Regions from separate parts of the Streptomyces sp. NBC_01471 genome, predicted to be linked through region 1. Evidence: predicted binding sites of a transcription regulator. Region 1 holds the regulator's gene; each other region holds the start of a gene.
The links. The regulator HrcA, encoded in region 1, represses chaperone genes, less so after heat shock. The targets are predictions, from matches to a motif close to TTNGCACTCNGNNNNNCNGAGTGCNAA.
Positions count from the first base shown of each region.

Region 2: groL (chaperonin GroEL) is a predicted target of HrcA. The motif match lies at 1,595-1,621, and genes of this name have one in related genera.
Region 3: OG285_RS20925 (FmdB family zinc ribbon protein) is a predicted target of HrcA. The motif match lies at 3,278-3,304, and genes of this name have one in related genera.
Region 4: groES (co-chaperone GroES) is a predicted target of HrcA. The motif match lies at 3,644-3,670, and genes of this name have one in related genera.

Region 1 covers NZ_CP109450.1:5,467,928-5,473,138, reverse strand. Annotated here, with positions in the region: gene dnaJ (molecular chaperone DnaJ) at 1-607, opposite strand, end outside; gene hrcA (heat-inducible transcriptional repressor HrcA) at 608-1,618, opposite strand; gene OG285_RS24465 (MBL fold metallo-hydrolase) at 1,776-2,564, shown strand; gene OG285_RS24460 (DUF3097 domain-containing protein) at 2,575-3,393, shown strand; gene hemW (radical SAM family heme chaperone HemW) at 3,488-4,720, opposite strand; gene OG285_RS24450 (SpoIIE family protein phosphatase) at 4,747-5,211, opposite strand, start outside.
Region 2 covers NZ_CP109450.1:4,394,707-4,399,917, forward strand. Annotated here, with positions in the region: gene thrC (threonine synthase) at 1-412, shown strand, start outside; gene OG285_RS19540 (MoaD/ThiS family protein) at 490-765, shown strand; gene OG285_RS19545 (cold-shock protein) at 1,183-1,386, shown strand; gene groL (chaperonin GroEL) at 1,746-3,371, shown strand; gene OG285_RS19555 (MFS transporter) at 3,511-4,902, opposite strand; gene OG285_RS19560 (hypothetical protein) at 4,899-5,211, opposite strand, start outside.
Region 3 covers NZ_CP109450.1:4,677,905-4,683,115, forward strand. Annotated here, with positions in the region: gene OG285_RS20905 (hypothetical protein) at 1-257, shown strand, start outside; gene mscL (large conductance mechanosensitive channel protein MscL) at 301-771, opposite strand; gene OG285_RS20915 (RcpC/CpaB family pilus assembly protein) at 955-1,620, opposite strand; gene OG285_RS20920 (S-methyl-5'-thioadenosine phosphorylase) at 1,895-2,797, opposite strand; gene OG285_RS20925 (FmdB family zinc ribbon protein) at 2,888-3,268, opposite strand; partial or broken gene OG285_RS20930 (MFS transporter) at 3,584-4,804, opposite strand; gene OG285_RS20935 (potassium/proton antiporter) at 5,050-5,211, opposite strand, start outside.
Region 4 covers NZ_CP109450.1:2,970,948-2,976,158, reverse strand. Annotated here, with positions in the region: gene OG285_RS12780 (alpha/beta hydrolase) at 1-1,244, opposite strand, end outside; gene OG285_RS12775 (hypothetical protein) at 1,523-1,888, shown strand; gene OG285_RS12770 (methyltransferase domain-containing protein) at 2,136-3,347, opposite strand; gene groES (co-chaperone GroES) at 3,817-4,125, shown strand; gene groL (chaperonin GroEL) at 4,238-5,211, shown strand, end outside.

The DNA of each region.
Region 1 (5,211 bases):
ACTCGGGGCACGGCGTCGGCACGACCGTACCGAAGCCCTGGCACTGCGGACACGGCCGCGAGGTCATGACCTGGCCCAGGAAGGACCGGGTGACCTGCGAGACCTCGCCGCGACCGCGGCACATGTCGCAGGTCTGGGCCGAGGTGCCGGGGGCCGCGCCCTCGCCGCTGCAGGTCGTACAGACCACCGCGGTGTCGACCTGGATGTCCTTCGTGGTGCCGAAGGCCGACTCGTTGAGGTCGATCTCCAGCCGGATCATCGCGTCCTGGCCGCGCCGCGTGCGCGACCTCGGCCCGCGCTGGGACGCCGTACCGAAGAAGGCGTCCATGATGTCCGAGAAGTTGCCGAAGCCGCCCGCGCCGAAGCCGCCGGCTCCGCCGCCGCCCGCCTGCGAGAGCGGATCGCCGCCGAGGTCGTAGACCTGCTTCTTCTGCGGGTCCGACAACACCTCGTAGGCGGCGTTGATCTCCTTGAAGCGTTCCTGCGTCTTGGGATCGGGGTTGACATCCGGGTGGAGCTCGCGCGCCAACCGCCGGAATGCCTTCTTGATCTCGTCCTGGGAAGCGTCGCGGCGCACGCCGAGAACGGCGTAATAGTCCGTGGCCACTTACGACTCCGCCAGGATCTGTCCGACGTAACGTGCCACTGCGCGTACCGCTCCCATCGTTCCGGGGTAGTCCATGCGGGTCGGTCCGACCACGCCGAGTTTGGCGACTGCCTCGTCGCCCGAACCGTAGCCGACGGCGACGACCGATGTGGACGTCAGGCCCTCGTGGGCATTCTCATGCCCGATGCGTACGGTCATGCCCGAGTCCTCACCGAGCAGCTTGAGGAGCACGACCTGCTCCTCCAGCGCTTCCAGCACCGGCCTGATGGTCAGTGGGAAGTCATGTCCGAATCGCGTCAGATTGGCGGTTCCGCCGATCATCAGCCGTTCTTCGGTCTCCTCGACCAGCGTTTCGAGCAAGGTCGCGAGCACCGTGGAAACCGTACCCCGGTCCTCCTGCTCGAAGGACTCGGGCAGGTCCTGCACCAATTGTGGTACGTCCGCGAAGCGGCGCCCCACCACCCTGCTGTTGAGCCGGGCACGGAGGTCGGCGAGAGATGTCTCACCGAACGGCCCCGGGCAGTCGACCAGACGCTGCTCCACCCGCCCGGTGTCCGTGATCAGTACGAGCATCAGCCGGGCCGGGGCCAGCGCGAGCAGCTCCACGTGCCGCACCGTGGAACGGGTCAGCGACGGGTACTGCACGACGGCGACCTGCCGGGTGAGCTGGGCGAGGAGCCGCACGGTCCTGGCCACCACGTCGTCGAGGTCGACCGCGCCGTCCATGAAGTTCTGGATGGCGCGCCGCTCGGGCGACGAGAGGGGCTTGACGCCCGCGAGCCGGTCGACGAACAGCCGGTACCCCTTGTCCGTGGGGATGCGGCCCGCGCTCGTGTGCGGCTGGGCGATGAACCCCTCGTCCTCCAGGGCCGCCATGTCGTTGCGGACGGTGGCCGGTGAGACACCGAGCCGGTGCCGCTCGGTGAGCGCCTTGGAACCGACCGGCTCCTCGGTGCCCACATAGTCCTGGACGATGGCGCGCAACACTTCGAGTCTGCGTTCGCTGAGCACCCGCGCACACCTCCAGCTCTCGATCCGGACCTTCCTGGCACTCGGTATGTTCGAGTGCCAGCGACGTCCCAGTGTACGGCGGAGAGGTTCACCGCTGGCAAGGGCGGGCCGTCGCGCGGTCGCGCCGGTGTCCGCCGGCCGGGGATAGCGTCAGGGTATGGACGCCACTGACGCCACTGACGCCGCTTGGGAAGACTCCGGCTGGGAACACCTGGCGCCGGGGGTGGGACGGTGCCGTCTCCCGCGCTGGGACGCCACGGCCGGGCTCGTGGCCGGCCGGTACGGTGCGCTGCTCTTCGACACGGGCGCGACGCTGCGCGAGGGCCGGGAGGTCCGGATGCGCGCGGAGGCGGTGCTGGGCCGCCGGGTGACGCACATCGCGCTGAGCCACCCGCACTTCGACCATGTGCTGGGCACCGCCGCGTTCGCGGGTGTCCAGGTGTACGGAGCGGTGGGCGCGGAGGCGCTGCTCACCCGGGGCTCACGCGGTGCCGACGCACTGCGCCAGGACGCGGTGCGCCACGGGGTCCCGGCGGCGGAGGCCGCCGAGGCAGTGGCCCATCTCGTCGCTCCGCACCATCCGGTCTCCGGGGAACTGACCCTGGACCTGGGCGGCCGCCGGGTCACCCTCGTGAACTGCGGCCCCGGCCACACCGGCCACGACCTGGTGCTGCTCGTCCCGGGCGGACGGGAGGCCGGCCCCGCGGCGGGTGCGGACGGTGCGGGCGCCCGCACCGTCGTCTTCTGCGGCGATCTGGTCGAGGAGTCGGGCGAGCCCCAGGCGGGCCCGGACGCGATGCCCGCCCGCTGGCCCGCCGCGCTGGACCGGCTGCTGGCGCTGGGCGGCGCGGACGCGCTGTACGTACCGGGGCACGGCGCCGTGGTCGACGCCGCTTTCGTCCGCGCTCAGCGGGATGTGCTGGCAGCACGCTCCGGGGTGTCGTAGCGTCTGCGGAATGCGCAGCTACAGCCCCGACTTCACGCCGCCGTGGAAGAAGCAGACGCCCGCCCGCGAGGTCGCGGCCGAGCCCGATCTGGTGGTCGAGGAGATCGCCACCGGCTTCTGCGGTGCGGTGATCCGGTGTGAGAAGACGGCCGAGGGGCCGACGGTCACCCTGGAGGACCGCTTCGGCAAGCACCGGGTGTTCCCGATGGGGCCGCGCGCCTTCCTGCTTGAGGGGCGCCCGGTCACGCTCGTACGCCCCACGGCGGCGCCCCGGCGCACCGACCGGACGGCGTCCGGCTCGCTGGCGGTGCCCGGCGCCCGGGCACGGGTCGCGCGGGCCGGGCGGATCTACGTGGAGGGGCGCCACGACGCGGAGCTGGTCGAGCGGGTGTGGGGCGACGACCTGCGGATCGAGGGTGTCGTCGTCGAGTATCTGGAGGGCATCGACGATCTGCCCGCGATCGTCACGGAGTTCGGCCCGGGGGCGGACGCACGGCTCGGGGTGCTGGTCGACCACCTGGTCCCGGGCTCGAAGGAGTCCCGTATCGCGGCGCAGGTCTCCAGTGACCACGCGCTGGTGGTGGGGCACCCCTACATCGATGTCTGGGAAGCGGTGAAGCCCTCGTCCGTGGGCATCGCGGGGTGGCCGGCCGTGCCGCGCGGACAGGACTGGAAGACCGGGGTGTGCCGGGCGCTGGGCTGGCCGGAGAACACCGGCGCCGCGTGGCAGCGGATCCTCTCCGGGGTGCGCTCCTACCGGGACCTGGAGCCCGCTCTGCTGGGCCGGGTCGAGGAACTGATCGACTTCGTGACGGCCCCTGTGGAGTAGGAATGTCCAGTCCCTCCGAGCGCCGGAACCTCAGCCCCTCCGGCGATTGAGGAGCGGGATCCGGGGCGGAGCCCCGTGCCAGCGCGGCCCGGCCTCAGTCGACCAGGTCCCGCACCACCGCATCGGCCAGCAGCCGCCCCCGCAGCGTCAGCACGGCCCGCCCCGCCTCATAGGCCGCAGCCTCAAGCAGCCCGTCCGCCAGGGCGCGCCGGGACGCGGCCAGGCCCGCCGGGGCCAGGATGGAGAGCGGGCAGCCGTCGCGCAGGCGCAGTTCCAGCAGGATGCGTTCCACCCGGCGGTCCTCGGCCGGCAGGATCTCCCGGCCCGCGCCGGGTGACTTCCCGGCAGCCAGGGCCGCCGCGTACGCGCCGGGGTGCTTCACGTTCCACCAGCGCACCCCGCCGACGTGGCTGTGCGCGCCGGGGCCCGCGCCCCACCAGTCCGCGCCGCGCCAGTACAGCTCGTTGTGCAGGCAGCGGCCCGCTTCGGTGGTGGCCCAGTTGGAGACCTCGTACCAGGAGAAGCCCGCGTCGGCCAGGACGGAGTCCGCGATCAGATAGCGGTCCGCGTGCTCGTCGTCGTCCGTCATCGGCACTTCGCCGCGCCGGATCCTGCGGGCCAGCTGGGTGCCCTCCTCGACGATGAGGGCGTACGCGGAGATGTGGTCGGGTCCGGCTCCGACCGCCGCCGCGAGCGAGGCCCGCCAGTCGTCGTCGGACTCCCCCGGCGTGCCGTAGATCAGGTCCAGATTGACGTGCTCGAAGCCCGCCGCGCGGGCCTCGGCGACGCACGCCTCGGGCCTGCCCGGGGTGTGCGTGCGGTCGAGGATCTTCAGGACGTGCTGCCGGGCGCTCTGCATCCCGAACGAGATCCGGTTGAAGCCCCCGGCCCGCAGCGTCGCCAGATACTCGGGGCCCACGGACTCGGGGTTGGCCTCGGTGGTGATCTCCGCGTTGTCGGCGAGGCCGAACTCGTCCCGGACCGCCGCGAGCATCCGCACCAGGTCCGCCGCGTCGAGCAGGGTCGGTGTTCCGCCGCCGACGAAGACGGTGCTGACCGGCCGGGGGTCGTCGCCGAGCACCTTGCGGGCCAGCCGGATCTCCTCGGTCAGGGTCGAGGCGTAGTTGTCCTGCGAGGCCAGCACACCGCCCGAGCCGCGCAGCTCGGTCGCGGTGTAGGTGTTGAAGTCGCAGTACCCGCAGCGCGTCGCGCAGTAGGGCACGTGCAGATAGAACCCGAGCGGCCGCTCACCCGCGCCCTCCAGGGCATGACCGGGCAGCGCCCCGTCATCGGGCATGGGCTCACCATCGGGCAGTACGGAAGGCATGCCCCCATTGTCCCCCGGACCGGGAACTACTCCGCCCGCAGCACCAGCAGCGCCATGTCGTCGTCCAGCGGCTCCACGCCGAACGCGTAGACCGCCTGCTTGATCCGCTCGGCGACCCCCTGCGCGGTCAGCCCCGTACAGCCCGCGAGCTCGGCGGAGAGCCCGTCGCCGTCGTCGAACATGCGCGGGCCTGCCCGCCGCTCGGTGACGCCGTCGGTGACGCAGAGCAGCGTGTCGCCGGGCAGCAGGTCGAACGTCTCGCTCTCGTACGTGACCCCCTCGACCACGCCGAGCAGCATCTGCGGTGCGGCGGCGGGCCGCACAGTGCCGTCGGGGCTCAGCAGCAGCGGCAGCGGGTGGCCCGCGCTGGCCAGGGTGCACCGCACTCCCGCACCGTCGGGCAGCGGTACCAGCTCGCCGTAGAGCAGCGAGAGGAACCGGGACTGGGGGTCCTCGTGCAGCTCCTGGCCGCCCGCCACCGCGACCATCCG
Region 2 (5,211 bases), 1.1 Mb from region 1:
GGTCTCCACCGCGTTCAAGGCCGGGCACGACGTCGTACGGCCGCAGAAGCCGGACACGATCGCCAAGTCGCTGGCCATCGGCAACCCGGCGGACGGCCCGTACGTGCTGGACATCGCCCGCCGCACCGGCGGCGCCGTCGAGGACGTCAACGACGCGCAGATCGTCGACGCGATCAAGCTGCTGGCCCGCACCGAGGGCATCTTCGCGGAGACCGCGGGCGGGGTGACCGTCGGCGTGACGAAGAAGCTCATCGAGGCCGGTCTGCTCGACCCGTCCCTCACCACCGTCGTACTCAACACGGGCGACGGCCTCAAGACCCTGGACGCGGTCGCCCCGACGTCCGGCCCGACCGCGACGATCCGTCCGACCCTGGACGCGTTCCGCGAGGCCGGTCTGGCCACGGGCGCCTGACGGAGCCCGTCCGCCCGGTCCGTACCCGTCCGTCCCGTCCGACTCGTCCCGCCCCGGACTCCTGGAAGGCAATCCGCATGAGCGTCAAGGTCCGCATCCCCACCATCCTCCGCACCTACACGGGCGGCCAGGCCGAGGTCGCCGCCGACGGCGGCACCCTCTCCGAGGTCATCGCCGACCTGGAGAAGAACCACACCGGCATCGCGGCCCGCGTCCTGGACGACCAGGGCAAGCTGCGCCGCTTCGTGAACGTGTACGTGAACGACGACGACGTGCGCTTCGAGCAGGGCCTGGAGACGGCGACGCCCGACGGTACGGGCATCTCCATCATCCCGGCCGTCGCCGGCGGCTGAGCGAGCCCCTGGGCGCTCTTCGCCGCGCCTGACATCTGTGTGACACCTCGCTGGACCCGTTGCCCTCTCCGCTACGAAGCGGAGGGGGCAATTCAGCATGATTGAACACGGTAGAGTTGGGGCAGCCCCCTTGATCACCCGCGCCGCGAGCAGCTGAGCGCGCATCAATGTGTGGGCAATGTGTTCGATCCCTATGCGCCGTAAGTGCCCTTTGCCCGGCCCGACTTGCCCGGGGATCCTGGGAAATCCGCCCAATGGGGTGTTCGGCTGCGCTCAGAATTCTCGTCCGATTGACCTGTTGCAGAGGGCAGTTGGGCAGATACATTCAGCCGCGGTCGACGCGTTACGACGCAAGGTCTGACCCGGATCCCGCGAAGTGCGGGCTCTGTGCAAGGGCCAGTAATAGGGGAGTTAGTCATGGCTCAGGGCACCGTCAAGTGGTTCAACGCGGAGAAGGGGTACGGCTTCATCGCGGTCGACGGTGGTGCGGATGTTTTCGTCCACTACAGCGCGATTCAGATGGACGGCTACCGCACCCTTGAAGAAGGTCAGCGAGTCGAGTTCGAGATCTCGCAGGGCCAGAAGGGTCCGCAGGCGGACATGGTCAAGCTCGCCGTCTGATCTCGGCGCGATCGGCCACCGAACCACTCACGCCGAGAGGCCCGCACCCCACAGAGGGGCGCGGGCCTCTCGTGCGTCCGGGTCCGCCCGGCATGCGTCCCGTATCCACCGAAGGCGCTTGCGCCCTCCCGTCGCCCGACCACCACCCCTGACTGGGCCTTCTCCGAAGGCGCTTGCACTCACCGGGGTCGAGTGCTAATCATTGGCGTTAGCACTCTCCTAGTGAGAGTGACAGAAAGACCGGGTTGGTGAGGCCCGCGGGCCGGGTGGGGCAAGGAACCACCGGGCAAGCAGGCCGTCCGTCGCGGGCACCGCCAGGTCTGACGCTTTCCACCCCCTGTCCGGGAGGACCACTTCACATGGCCAAGATCATCGCGTTCGACGAGGAGGCACGGCGCGGTCTCGAGCGCGGGATGAACCAGCTCGCCGACGCCGTCAAGGTCACACTCGGCCCCAAGGGCCGCAACGTCGTCCTCGAGAAGAAGTGGGGCGCCCCCACGATCACCAACGATGGTGTTTCCATCGCCAAGGAGATCGAGCTCGAGGACCCGTACGAGAAGATCGGCGCCGAGCTGGTCAAGGAGGTCGCCAAGAAGACGGACGACGTCGCCGGTGACGGTACGACCACCGCGACCGTCCTCGCGCAGGCGCTGGTTCGTGAGGGCCTCCGCAACGTCGCCGCCGGTGCCAACCCGATGGCCCTGAAGCGTGGCATCGAGAAGGCCGTCGAGGCCGTCTCCGCCGCCCTGCTTGAGCAGGCCAAGGACGTGGAGACCAAGGAGCAGATCGCTTCGACCGCCTCCATCTCCGCCGCTGACACCCAGATCGGCGAGCTCATCGCCGAGGCGATGGACAAGGTCGGCAAGGAAGGCGTCATCACCGTCGAGGAGTCGCAGACCTTCGGGCTCGAGCTTGAGCTCACCGAGGGCATGCGCTTCGACAAGGGCTACATCTCGGCGTACTTCGCCACCGACATGGAGCGTATGGAGTCGTCGCTCGACGACCCGTACATCCTGATCGTCAACTCCAAGATCGGCAACGTGAAGGACCTCCTTCCGCTGCTTGAGAAGGTCATGCAGTCCGGCAAGGCGCTGCTGATCATCGCGGAGGACGTCGAGGGCGAGGCGCTGTCGACGCTGGTCGTCAACAAGATCCGCGGCACCTTCAAGTCCGTCGCCGTCAAGGCCCCGGGCTTCGGCGACCGCCGCAAGGCCATGCTCGGCGACATCGCCATCCTCACCGGTGGCACGGTCATCTCCGAGGAGGTCGGCCTCAAGCTGGAGAGCGCCGGTCTCGACCTGCTCGGCCGCGCCCGCAAGGTCGTCATCACCAAGGACGAGACCACGATCGTCGACGGTGCCGGTGACAGCGACCAGGTCCAGGGCCGCGTCAACCAGATCCGTGCCGAGATCGAGAACTCCGACTCGGACTACGACCGTGAGAAGCTCCAGGAGCGCCTGGCGAAGCTGGCCGGCGGCGTGGCCGTCATCAAGGCCGGTGCCGCGACCGAGGTCGAGCTCAAGGAGCGCAAGCACCGCATCGAGGACGCCGTTCGCAACGCGAAGGCGGCCGTCGAGGAGGGCATCGTCGCCGGTGGTGGCGTGGCCCTGCTCCAGGCCTCCGCGGTGTTCGAGAAGCTTGAGCTCGAAGGTGACGAGGCGACCGGCGCCAACGCCGTGAAGCTCGCGCTTGAGGCCCCGCTGAAGCAGATCGCCGTCAACGGTGGTCTCGAAGGCGGAGTCGTCGTCGAGAAGGTCCGCAACCTGACGGTCGGCCACGGCCTGAACGCCGCGACCGGCGAGTACGTCGACATGATCGCCGAGGGCATCATCGACCCGGCGAAGGTCACGCGCTCCGCGCTGCAGAACGCCGCGTCGATCGCCGCGCTGTTCCTCACCACCGAGGCCGTCATCGCCGACAAGCCGGAGAAGGCCGCCCCCGGCGGCGCCCCGGGCGGCATGCCCGGCGGTGACATGGACTTCTGATCCTCAGCTCTTCCAGCGAGGATCGGCTGCTCCAGCAGTAGTACGGCAAGCAGTACGGACCGAGGGCGGTACCCCTTCTCGGAGGGGTACCGCCCTCGGGCGTTCGCGGTTGCTTCCGGGGCCGTGGTCCGCGCCGCTCTCAGGAATCCGCGGCCAGGTGGCGCGGAGGACGCCGGTGGCGGCCCTCCGGCTCAGGTGCCAGGGCGATGCTGACGCGCGGCACGCGCCGGGCGACCAGCGACACCGACATCGCGCGGAACACCGTCATCACCAGGACGATCACCGCGACGACCACCGTCACCGCCGCTCCGCCCCACGCGATCGCCGGACGGGGGCCCCACGTCTGCGCCGCCCAGCTCGCGGCCAGCGTGCCGAGGAACCAGCCCGCACGGTAGACGAGTTGGAAGATCGCCATCACCCGGCCGCGGAACTCCGGCAGTGTCTGGAGCTGCGCCAGGCTCAGCAGGCCCGCCCGCAGGACGAGGGAGACCGCTCCGACCGGCAGCAGCACCAGAGCCAGGGTCAGCAGGGACGGCATGGCCGCGGTGGCGAGTTCGAGGATCCCGAGCAGGAGGCTGCCCACCAGCACCGTGCCCAGCACGATCTTGGTCCGCCAGGTCAGCACGGCCCCGATGAGGGAGCCGACGGAGATGACAGCGAGCAGGATGCCGTACGCCCCGGCCTGCCCCGTGAGTTCGCTGGAGGTCAGCAGGAGCAGCAGCGAGGGAAGACTCGTGCCGAAGAGGCCGACGGTGCCGATGACGAGCAGCAGCAGGGTGAGGCCGGGGCTGTGCCGCACGTACCCCCAGGCGCCGCGCACCCGGGGGCGCCCGCCCGTCCGCGGGGGACGGACGTGGAGTCGGGCCGGGCGGATGAGGAGGAGGGCCGCGAGCATCGTCAGGTAGGAGAGCCCGTTCAGCAGGACCACCCCGCCCAGGCCCACCGCCCCCATGAGGGGGCCCGCCAGGGAGGAGCCGACGACCAGCGACAGGTTGAGGATGACGTTGTTGAGCGTGACCGCCCGCCTCAGCAGGGCATCGCCGGCGACCTCCGAGACGAAGACCTGCTCCGTCGGCAGCCCGATCGCGTTGATACTGCCGACGCAGAGCGCGCTGACCACGAGGTGCCACACCGCGAGCGAGCCGCTGTGCGCCAGCAGGCCGAGCAGCAGGGCCAGCAGCGCGAGCAGGGAGTGGGTGCACAGCAGCACCCGGCGCGGCGGGAAGCGGTCGGCGGCCAGACCGCCCACCTGGCTGAACAGCAGCATCGTGAAGATCGGCGCCGCGGTGACCACGCCGAGGACGAGGGCGTTGTGGCTGAGTTGGTAGGTGAACCAGCCCAGTGCCACGAGCTGTGTGTTGGTGCCGGTCTGGGAGACGACCAACCCGGCGTAGTAGAGCCGTGGATTGCGGGACGAGAGGAGCCCCGGCGCGCGTACACCGGACGGTGCGCCCGTCGTCCCGTCCGTTGTCGCGCCCGGTGCCGCAGCGCCCGTCCCGGGCGCCGTCCCGCCCGTTGTCCCGTCCGTCATCCGGCGATCTGTGCGTACAGGCCGGACACGCTCTCCATGAAGGCGTCGGCCGACAGCCGTTCCTCGGCCAGTGCCCGCACCGTCCGCCGGTCGGTGTCGAGTGCCGCACGGATGTCCGTCATGACGAGGGACGGATCGCGGTCGCTGACGGCGCCGGTGAGGTTGTACTCCAGGAGGGCGCCGATGTTGTCCGCCGTGATGGGGCCGGCGTAGTGGTGGCCCGCGCAGAGGGTCGGAATGCCCGTCGCCAGGGCCTCCATCGCACCGCGCCCGAGTGAGATGACCACGTCCATCTCGCCGAGCAGATTG
Region 3 (5,211 bases), 790 kb from region 1:
CCGGCCCCGGCCCCCGTGACGACGAGGACCGCGACCCCGCGACCTCTTCCGGCGCGACGCCGCCGGAGTCCGGGCCGAAGCCCACGTCCAAGCCGGTGTCCAAGCCGAAGCCGGTGTCCAAGCTGGTCTTCGACGATCCGCTCGACCACCAGTCCTCGGACGACACGGACCACGGCTGGGGTGAGCAGACCTCCTCGGGGAGCAGCGCGTCGGACCTGGCCCGCTTCCTTGACGAGAAGCCGCCGCACCACATCTGATCAGCCCCTGGCCCTGGCCCTGGCCCCGCGCCAGCCTCTGGCGTCAGGAGCCCTGACCGGATCCGCGCTGGGCGACCAGGGTGTCCCTGATCTCCCGCAGCAGCGCCACCTCGGCGACCTCCGCCTCGACGGTCTCCTCCTCCATCGTCTGCTCCTTGGCGGCCTTGCGGGCGAGGTACTTGGCCATCGGCAGCACCATCAGGAAGTAGACGACGGCCGCGGTGATGACGAAGGTCAGGACCGCGTTGAGCACCGATCCCCACAGGATGTAGATACCGCTGGTCACGTCGCCGGAGGCGTTGACGGCGCAGGGGGCCTTGAAGCAGGACTTGTACGAGTCCAGCTGCGAGGTGCCGAAGGCGCCGACCAGTGGACTGATCACGCCCTTCACGACGGAATTCACCACGGCCGTGAACGCGGCGCCGATCACGACGGCGACAGCGAGGTCGATGACGTTCCCCCGCATCAGGAAGGCCTTGAAGCCTTCCAGCAGGGTGGGGTTCTCTTTGCTCATCAAGCGATCCTTCTCCGTGGGCGCCGGTGGCGGAACACTCCGCTCCGCCACCTAAGGCGCTGCGCCACGAAGCTGTCCAATTCCCCCACTCCCACAGGGGAGATGACTGCGCATCAGTACTATTCGGTTCGGGTTCCGGGTCGGTCTTCGGCTCAGGATCCGGCTCAGTATTCGGCATCGGTTTCAGCACAGGGTCACCGCCAGTTTCGACGTGGCCCCGGCGCCTGCCAACGCGGTCGCCGTCGAGCGGGTCACGGCGAGGACGACGAGCGCTCCGGCGTCGGGGGAGGCGTCACCCGTGGCGCCCGGATCCGGCACATCGGACACCCGGACCCCCGCCGCAACCACCCGCGCCGCCCGGGCGTCCGTCGGCGTACCGGACCCTGCCGACGTCGAAGAGCCATCGGTTGATGCGGCATCCGCCGAGGCGTCACCGACCGCGATGACATCGACGTGGTCCCCCGGGGCCAGCAGCCGTACGGTGGCCGCGTCAGCAATCCGTACCGGCGCGGAAACCCGCGCGGACACCGGAGCGGCGGGGCCCGAGCCCGGACGGGTGCCCGGCGCGCGGGCCCGCGCGGCTGCCGCCCCGTCCGAAGTGGCACCGGCCCGGGGCGCCGTCCTCATGCCGGCTCTGACTCCGCCCGGGGGTTCTGCGCCCCCGGCATCGCGTGGTGCCCAGGCGGCCAGTGCGGCAGCCGCGAGAACCAGGCCCGCGACCACCGCCCGGCGCCACCGGCCCAGAGCGCGCCGCAAGCGGTACCGTCCCGGACGCACCCGGAGCGGGGCGAACAGCGGCACTCCGCGCGGCTCGGGCGCGGATACGACCGGTACGGGCATGGGGATCATGGCAACCACCGCCGGGTGAGAGGAGTCTGGGGCGAACTCCTCCCACGATCCAACGTCCCGCTGCATCCCGCTGAGAGCTGTGGATTACTCCCGAGTTGTGGACAACCCGCTCACCCGCGCCGCCCCCAACACGTCAGCCTCAGCCCCAACACGTCAGCCCCAACACGTCAGCCTCAGCACCTCAGCCCCAACACGTCAGCCTCAGCACCTCAGCCCCAGCACCCTTAGCCCCAACAACCCCAGCCCCACGCACACCACACCCACCCTCGGCACCTCAGGGCAGCTTGATCCCCGGGTCGACTCCGTCCAGTGCCCGCGCACAGTGGCACGCCTTCGACTGCTCAGGCGGCAGCCCGGCCACCGCGTCGAAGAGCACCGTGCGCAGTCGGTCCACATTGGCGGCGAAGACCGTCAGTACTTCGTCGTGGGAGACGCCCTCTCCCGCCTCGGCCCCCGCGTCCAGGTCCGTGACCAGCGTCATCGACGTGTAGCAGAGCCCCAGTTCGCGGGCGAGGACCGCCTCGGGGTGCCCGGTCATGCCCACCACGGACCAGCCCATGGCCGCATGCCAGCGCGACTCGGCCCTGGTCGAGAAACGCGGCCCCTCGATGACGACCAGCGTCCCGCCGTCCACCGGTTCCCACTCCTGCCCGCGCGCCGCGGCGAGGGCTGCCTTGCGGCCCGCCGGGCAGTAGGGGTCGGCGAGCGACACATGCACCACGTTCGGGACGGTGCCGTCCGGCAGCGGCTGACCGTCGTAGTACGTCTGCGTGCGTGCCTTCGTACGGTCCACCATCTGGTCCGGTACGAGCAGCGTCCCCGGCCCGTACTCCGGCCGCAGCCCGCCCACCGCGCACGGGCCGAGCACCTGCCGTACGCCCACGGACCGCAACGCCCAGAGATTCGCCCGGTAGTTGATGAGGTGCGGGGGCAGGTGATGACCGCGCCCGTGCCGGGGGAGGAACGCCACCCGGCGCCCGGCGATCTCACCGAGGAAGAGGGAGTCGCTCGGCTTCCCGTACGGGGTGTCCACCGCGACCTCGGTCACGTCCTCCAGGAAGGAGTAGAAGCCGGAGCCGCCGATGACGCCGATGTCCGCTGTCGGGACCGCGGTGTCTCCCGAGGTCGCCGGGGCTGCTGAGGTCGCCTGGTCTGCCGAGTTCGCCACATTCACCATGCCAGTCACACTATCCGGGCTTCCGGACGTGCTCCGGACACAGCGGAAACCCCACCGTCGGACGACGGCAGGGTTTCCGGGAAACCGGTGTCAGGCGGCCGATCCGCTGGAGGAGCTGCTCGACGAGGACGACGCCGAGCCGGCCGGCTTCGAGGCACCGGCCTTCGCGTCCGAGCCGGAGGAACCGGACGAGCTCGAAGAGCCGGACGACCCTGAAGAGCCCGACGACGAGTCCGACGAGGACGACGACGAACCGGAGGCCTTGGAAGACGCCGCCGTGCTGCTCGACGAGGAGCCGCGGCTGTCGTTCCGGTAGAAACCCGAGCCCTTGAAGACAATGCCGACCGCCGAGAACACCTTCTTCAGGCGTCCTTCGCAGCTCGGGCATACGGTCAGGGCGTCATCGGTGAACTTCTGCACCGCCTCGAGGCCCTCGCCGCATTCGGTGCACTGGTACTGATAGGTCGGCACTTGCTCCTCCTGGCACTCTCACTCAGTGAGTGCTAACGACGTTCTATAGTGACGTATTCCGCTGGATCAGTCCACTGAGACCGGCACTCGGTGATCCATCCCACGCCCTGCGCCACGCTTGCCGCCGCGCCGTATGCCACGACCCGCGTCCCGCGAAGTGTCGCATTCCGCGCCTTCCAGGCCGTCCTGGCCGACAGCGTTCGCCGTCCCGGCGGCCGCTTCCGTGCCCGCTTCCGTGCCCGATTCCGCGTCCGGTTCCGCGCTCAGCTGCGTGCTCTGTTCCGAGCCGGCGTCCGAGTCGGCGTCCGAGACGGGCCCCGCGTCGCGCGGCGTCAGCCGCGACCGCAGGGACAGCAGGGTGAGCAGGGCCAGTACGGTCCCGCCCATCGGCACCAGGAACCCGGCGCTGGAGCTGAACGCATCGGTCAGTTCGCCGGCCACCGAGACGGCCGCGGCCTGTCCCAGCGCCACCGAACCGGTCAGCCAGGTGAAGGCCTCGGTGCGCGCCGAAGCCGGCACCAGGGTGTCCACCAGGGTGTATCCGCTGATCAGCGCGGGTGCGATGCAGAGGCCGACCAGCAGCCCGAGGCCCGCAAGGAGCGGTGCCGTGTGCAGCGTCCAGAGTCCGGAAGCGGTGACGGCCAGCGCCGTGTACGCGATGAGCAGCCGGGACTTCGGCGTGATCTTCCAGGCGACGGCCCCGCAGATGATGCCGGCCAGCATGTTGCCCGCGGCGAAGACCCCGTACATCAGACCGTTCACGCTGGGCTGCCCGATCTCCTCGGCGAACGCGGTCAGCGAGACCTGCATGCCGCCGAACACCGCGCCGATCCCGAGGAACGCCACGGCGAGCACCCGTACGCCCGGCACCGACAGCGCTGAGACGTGCCGCACGGAAGTGTGGCCGTTGTCACCCCCGCGCACGGCGGGCTGGGTGCCGCGCTGCGCGGCGAAGACGAGACCGCCGAGCAGGGTCAGCGCGGCCTCGGTGATCAGCCCGGCCGCCGGGTGGATCCCGGTGCAGAGTGCGGTCGTCAGCACCGGGCCGATGACGAAGGTGAACTCGTCCGTCACCGATTCGAAGGCGGCGGCCGTCGACATGAGGGGCGAGCCCTCCAGCTTCGCGGCCCAGCGCGCGCGGACCATCGGGCCGACCTGCGGTACCGACGCACCGGTCGGCACAGCGGCGATGAACAGCGCCCACAGCGGGGCGCCCGCCAGCGCCAGGACCGTCAGGGCGACCACCGAAGCGGTGTGCACGAGAACACCGGGGAACAGCACCGCGCGCTGCCCGAGCCGGTCGGCGAGCTTGCCGCTCTGCGGCGCGCACAGCGCCATGGAGACACCTGTCACAGCGGCGACGACGCCGGCGCTGCCGTACGAACCCGTCGTGTGCTGCACCAGCAGGACGATGCCGATGGTCAGCATCGCGAAGGGCTGCCGCGCGGCGAAACCGGGCAGCAGGAACGTCCATGCGCCAGGTGTGCGCAACAACTTCCCGTATCCCGGACGGGTCTCGGAGACCGTGGACACCACGGCCTAGCCTTTCTGCCGCCTGGTGGCACTCCCCTTGACGTACGGGCATGCGAAGGCATGCGTACGGGAGCTGCCGAGAGCTGTCCTCTTGCGCGGAACTGCGGTAGGTCGGGCCGTTTCGTCGTGCGGAACACCTGCGCGGATACCGCGCACGCACCGCGACGGGGGGTGCCTCGACCGCCATACGGTCGCGCCAGCTCTGCATCAGGCAGAGTTGGTCGATCAGGTCAATCAAGTCGATCGGGTCAAGCCGATCGGTTCATGGTACCGCTATTGGCGAGCCATCCCGCCAGTTTGCCGCCCTGGCCGATGGCGCGCAGTCGTGCCTCGGCCGCGTCGCGTACTGGATCGGTCGCCACGACCAGCAGTTCGTCCCCGCGCCGCAGCACCGTCGAAGGCAGCGGTAC
Region 4 (5,211 bases), 2.5 Mb from region 1:
GCGACCGCGCTCGCCATTCGCGACCAGCCGGAGCTCGGTGAGTACAGCGCACCCTCGATCGCCGTCAGCGCGAGCGAGTCGTTGAGCGTGCGGCCCCCTGCTGCGGGCGCGGGATGCTTCTCCAGACCGGCCACGAGACCGGTCAGTACCTTCTCGACCCCTTCGGGAGTGGAGTGGTGCAGCGGACAGAGGTACGTGGCCGCGACACAGGAGCGTGCGAAGTGGTCCAGAGCCAGCTGAAACCCCTTCAGCTGGTAGAGGGCGCCTTGGGTGAAGTCCTTGTCGGGGTGCATGACACCGTCGAACACGGCACGGCCGACCTTCTCCGGGAAGAGGTGGGCGTAGGTCGCGCCCAGCTCCGTACCGTACGAGAAGCCGTAATAGTTCAGCTTCTTGTCGCCCACCGCCGCACGGATCCGGTCCAGGTCCCTGGCCACGTTGGTGGTCGTCAGATACGGCAGGAGAGGGCCGGACTTCTTCGCACACTGCGTGGCGAAGTTCCGGGTCGCGTCCATCCACCGCCGGACCTCGGTGGGGGTGTCCGGGGTGGAGTCGACGGCGTTGAGCGCATCGGTCTCCGGGCCGGTGAGACAGTTGACGGGTGCGCTGTTGCCTACCCCGCGCGGATCGAAACTCACCAGGTCGTAACGGGTGTTGAGCTTCGCGAACGTGGGTGTGAAAGCGGGCAGTGTGTCGACGCCCGAGCCGCCGGGGCCGCCGAAGTTGTAGATCAGTGAGCCGATCCGCCTGCCCGGACCTGTCGCCCGGTGCCGGATCAGCGCCAGCGGGATCGTCTTCCCTCCGGGCTTGGTGTAGTCGAGGGGGACGTTCAGCGTGGCGCAGGTCCAGCCGGTGCCGGGGGCCTTGCCTCCGCCCTCTGCCTGGGCCGGTGCGGGACACGTGGTCCACGTCGGCCGGTCCTGAGCCCGGGGTGCTGTGAGGGTGCCGGGGGCTGTCGACGGCAGGGCGTCGGATGGAGCCGGGGCGGAGGCGAACGCGGGCCCACCGAGCAGCAGCGAAGCGGCAGCGGCGCACCCCACGGCCCGAGCGGCGGCTGTACGGGCCGCGCCGGCGTGCGCCGTACGGGACGGCTCACTGGGGGGCGTACCGAGCGGCGTACGGACCGGTACAGGGACGGACGACCGGGAAGAGCGGGACGAGCGGAACGAGCGGAACGAGCGGGGCGGGTGGAACGGGTGGAGCGACAAACGCGCCGACGGGCGCGACGGCTTACGAGGCGTCATGTCGATCATCCTCTGACGACCCGTCGGATCCCGCCCGGCGCAAGGGCCGTACGGGGGACAGCTAGCCAGCCAGCCATCCGGCCAAGCCAGCCAGCCAGTCAAGCCAGCCAGTCAAGCCAAGCCAGCCGACCAGTCGGGCCCAGCCGACCAAGGCATCCACCCCACCTGCACCGCCGGGTAATCCTCGTCCGGATTACCGTCCGGCCCTACGGCTCCCGGTGCCCGTACGCGTAACCTTGAAGGCACAGGACGCATGGGCCAGGGGGAAGGGGCCGCAAGTGAGCTGGTTCTGGTGGGTATTCATCTTCTTCATGGTCGGTGGCTTCGGCTGGATCGCCGACACGGGGCGCACCGCGCTGCGCACGCGCCATGAGCGCCGGATGGAACGGCTGGAGACGGCCGAGCGGGAGCGCAGGGAGATCGAGGCGGCGCACAGACCGCCCGAGCCGATCTGCGGCTGTACGCATCACCTCGCCAAGCACGACCGGCAGGGCAAGTGCCACGAGACCGTCGAAGTGCCGACCTCCTGGGACGAGAACAAGAAACCGCTGAGCTTCGAGCCCGGGGTCTGCAACTGCCAGCAGTACGTGGGGCCGCAGCCGTTGTCCCAGGTGTACGCGGACGAGCTGACGGACCTGGCCTGAGCTACGGAAGAAGCGCTTGAGGCGAAGCGCCGCCTGTGGAAGTGGCACCTGTGGAAGTGGCGCCTGCGGGGACGAGGCGCCTGCGGGGACGAGGCACTTTCAGAGAAGCATCGATGCCTGTGGGACGAGGTATCCGAGCACGAGGCGGGGCGCAGCAGGCAAAGAGGGCGGCAGGAAGGCGAGGCGGGCGGGGCAGTAAAGCGAGGTGGAGAGCAGGTAAGGCGCGGAGCAGCGGAGCCCGGGCCCGTCAGGGGCTCGAAGGGGGGCTCGCGGGCTGCCCGATCAGCATCGTCGGCGCGCCTGCGACGCGGGTGAGGATCACGGTGGCCGCGTTCGGCCCCTGCGGCTTGACTCGGCGGCGTACCTCTTCCGGTTCGACTGCCGAGCCGCGCTTCTTGACCGTGAGGTTTCCGACCCCCCGCTCACGCAGCAGCGCCTTCAGTTTTTTCAGGCCGAAGGGGAGTTCGTCCGTGATCTCGTAGGCCGTCGCGTACGGGGTGCGGCGCAGTTCGTCCGCTGTGACGTAGGCGATGGTCTCGTCGATCAGCCCGCCGCCGAGCTCCTCAGCGACCTCGGCGACGAGATGGGCGCGGATGACGGCGCCGTCCGGTTCGTACAGATACCGGCCGACCGTGCGCACCGCGGGATCGGGGAGTCCGCGGCCCGTGAGGGTGGCCCCCGAAGGGAGCAGCGTGGCGCGGCGCAGCCCCGGTGCCGTGCCGAACCAGAGCACCGCTTCCTTGACGTCACCGCCGTCGGAGATCCACTCGGCCTCCGCCTCGCCGGGGATCATCTCGTGCGGGATACCGGGAGCGATTTTGATGGCTCCCGCTGTCCGGGGGGACGGACCGGAGGCCGGGCGGCCGGCCACCGCGCCGATGGCCCAGGACAGCGGCGGTGAGTACGCCTCTGGGTTGAAGATCCGGCCGCGACCGCCACGCCGTGCCGGGTCGACGAAGACCGCGTCGTACGGGTCCGTGGCGACCTCCGCCACATCGGTGCACCGCACCTCGATGAGGCTGCCCAGCCCGAGGGCGTCGGCATTGGCCCGTACGACTTCGGCCGTCAGCGGATCGCGGTCGACCGCCAGCACGGAGATCCCGGCGCGGGCGAGCGCCAGGGCGTCCCCGCCGATGCCGCAGCACAGGTCCGCGACGGTGCGTACGCCCAGTTCAGCGAAGCGGCGGGCGCGGTACTCGGCGACGGATTTACGGGTGGACTGCTCCACGCCATTGGGTGTGAAGAACATCCGGTACGCGTCGTCGGCGCCGAATTTCGGGACGGCCCGCTGTCGCAGCCGCGCCTGGGCGAGGGCAGCGGAGACCAGCTCGGTGGGGTAGGTGCGGCGCAACCGGGTGGCGACGGCCAGCTCCTGTGCGGGGTCGTACTCCCGCAGGGATGCGAGCAGGGCGGTGCCCTCATCGGTGAACAGCGCGGTGAAGGCGTCGAGGTCGGTCACCCGACCATTGTGGGCGATCGCCAGGGTGGGGTGACCGGCCGTCCGCCCATTGCCTGGAGGCAGGCGCCGGGAGGGCGGGTGCAGGGGAGGGCAACGCCCGGAAGAGGCCAAGTGCAGGGGGAGGGCAACCCCCGGAAGAGGCCAAGCGCCGGGAAAGGCGAGGCGCTGGGGGAGGCGAGGTGCGGGAGGCGGGCGAGGTGCAGAAGGGGTGGCGAGGTACGTGCCCGGCCGGGAGCAATCAGCAGTACGGCACCTCCGGTCCGGGAGCAGAAGGAAGGCGACATGGCCGGGGCACATTGGCACTCCGCTTGACCGAGTGCTAACTGCCGTCCTAGTCTCAGTTCTGGCACTCCCCACGGGAGAGTGCCAAATATGGCGACGGGCCGGTCCGGCACCCGCGACGACGGATCCATCCGGTCGCCACTCAAACAGTTCACCCCGTGAGATCTCCGAAGGGGGAGACCGGATCGTGTCGACAACCAGCTCCAAGGTTGCCATTAAGCCGCTCGAGGACCGCATTGTGGTCCAGCCGCTCGACGCCGAGCAGACCACGGCCTCCGGCCTGGTCATTCCGGACACCGCCAAGGAGAAGCCCCAGGAGGGCGTCGTCCTGGCCGTGGGCCCGGGCCGCTTCGAGAACGGCGAGCGTCTTCCGCTTGACGTCAAGGCCAACGATGTCGTGCTGTACAGCAAGTACGGCGGCACCGAGGTGAAGTACAACGGCGAGGAGTACCTCGTCCTTTCGGCTCGCGACGTTCTCGCGATCGTCGAGAAGTAATTCACCGACGTATTTCTTGATCTGCGCCCCTGGCCCCGCATCTGCTGTGTTCGCACACCGAGTGACGGGCACTGGGGGCGCAGTTCGTTTTTGAGAGGACTGAATCAGCTCCATGGCGAAGATCCTGAAGTTCGACGAGGACGCCCGTCGCGCCCTTGAGCGCGGCGTCAACAAGCTTGCCGACACGGTCAAGGTGACGATCGGCCCCAAGGGCCGCAACGTCGTCATCGACAAGAAGTTCGGCGCTCCCACCATCACCAACGACGGTGTCACGATCGCCCGTGAGGTCGAGCTCGACGACCCGTACGAGAACCTCGGCGCGCAGCTGGTGAAGGAGGTGGCGACCAAGACCAACGACATCGCGGGTGACGGCACCACCACCGCCACCGTGCTGGCCCAGGCGCTGGTCCGCGAGGGTCTGCGCAACGTCGCCGCCGGTGCTTCCCCCGCCTCCCTGAAGAAGGGCATCGACGCCGCGGTCAAGGCTGTGTCCGAGGAGCTCCTCGCGACCGCCCGCCCGATCGATGACAAGTCCGACATCGCCGCTGTCGCCGGTCTCTCCGCGCAGGACAAGCAGGTCGGTGAGCTCATCGCCGAGGCGATGGACAAGGTCGGCAAGGACGGTGTCATCACCGTCGAGGAGTCCAACACCTTCGGCCTGGACCTGGACTTCACCGAGGGCATGGCCTTCGACAAGGGGTACCTGTCGCCGTACATGGTGACCGACCAGGAGCGTATGGAGGCCGTCCTCGACGACCCGTACATCCTGATCCACCAGGGCAAGATCGGTTCGATCCAGGACCTGCTGCCGCTCCTTGAGAAGGTCATCCAGGCGGGTGGCTCCAAGCCGCTGCTGATCATTGCCGAGGACGTCGAGGGCGAGGCCCTGTCGACCCTGGTCGTGAACAAGATCCGCGGCACCTTCAACGCGGTCGCGGTCAAGGCCCCCGGCTTCGGCGACCGCCGCAAGGCGATGCTCGGCGACATGGCCACCCTCACCGGCGCCACGGTCATCGCCGAAGAGGTCGGCCTCAAGCTCGACCAGGCCGGTCTCGACGTGCTGGGCACCGCCCGCCGCGTGACCAT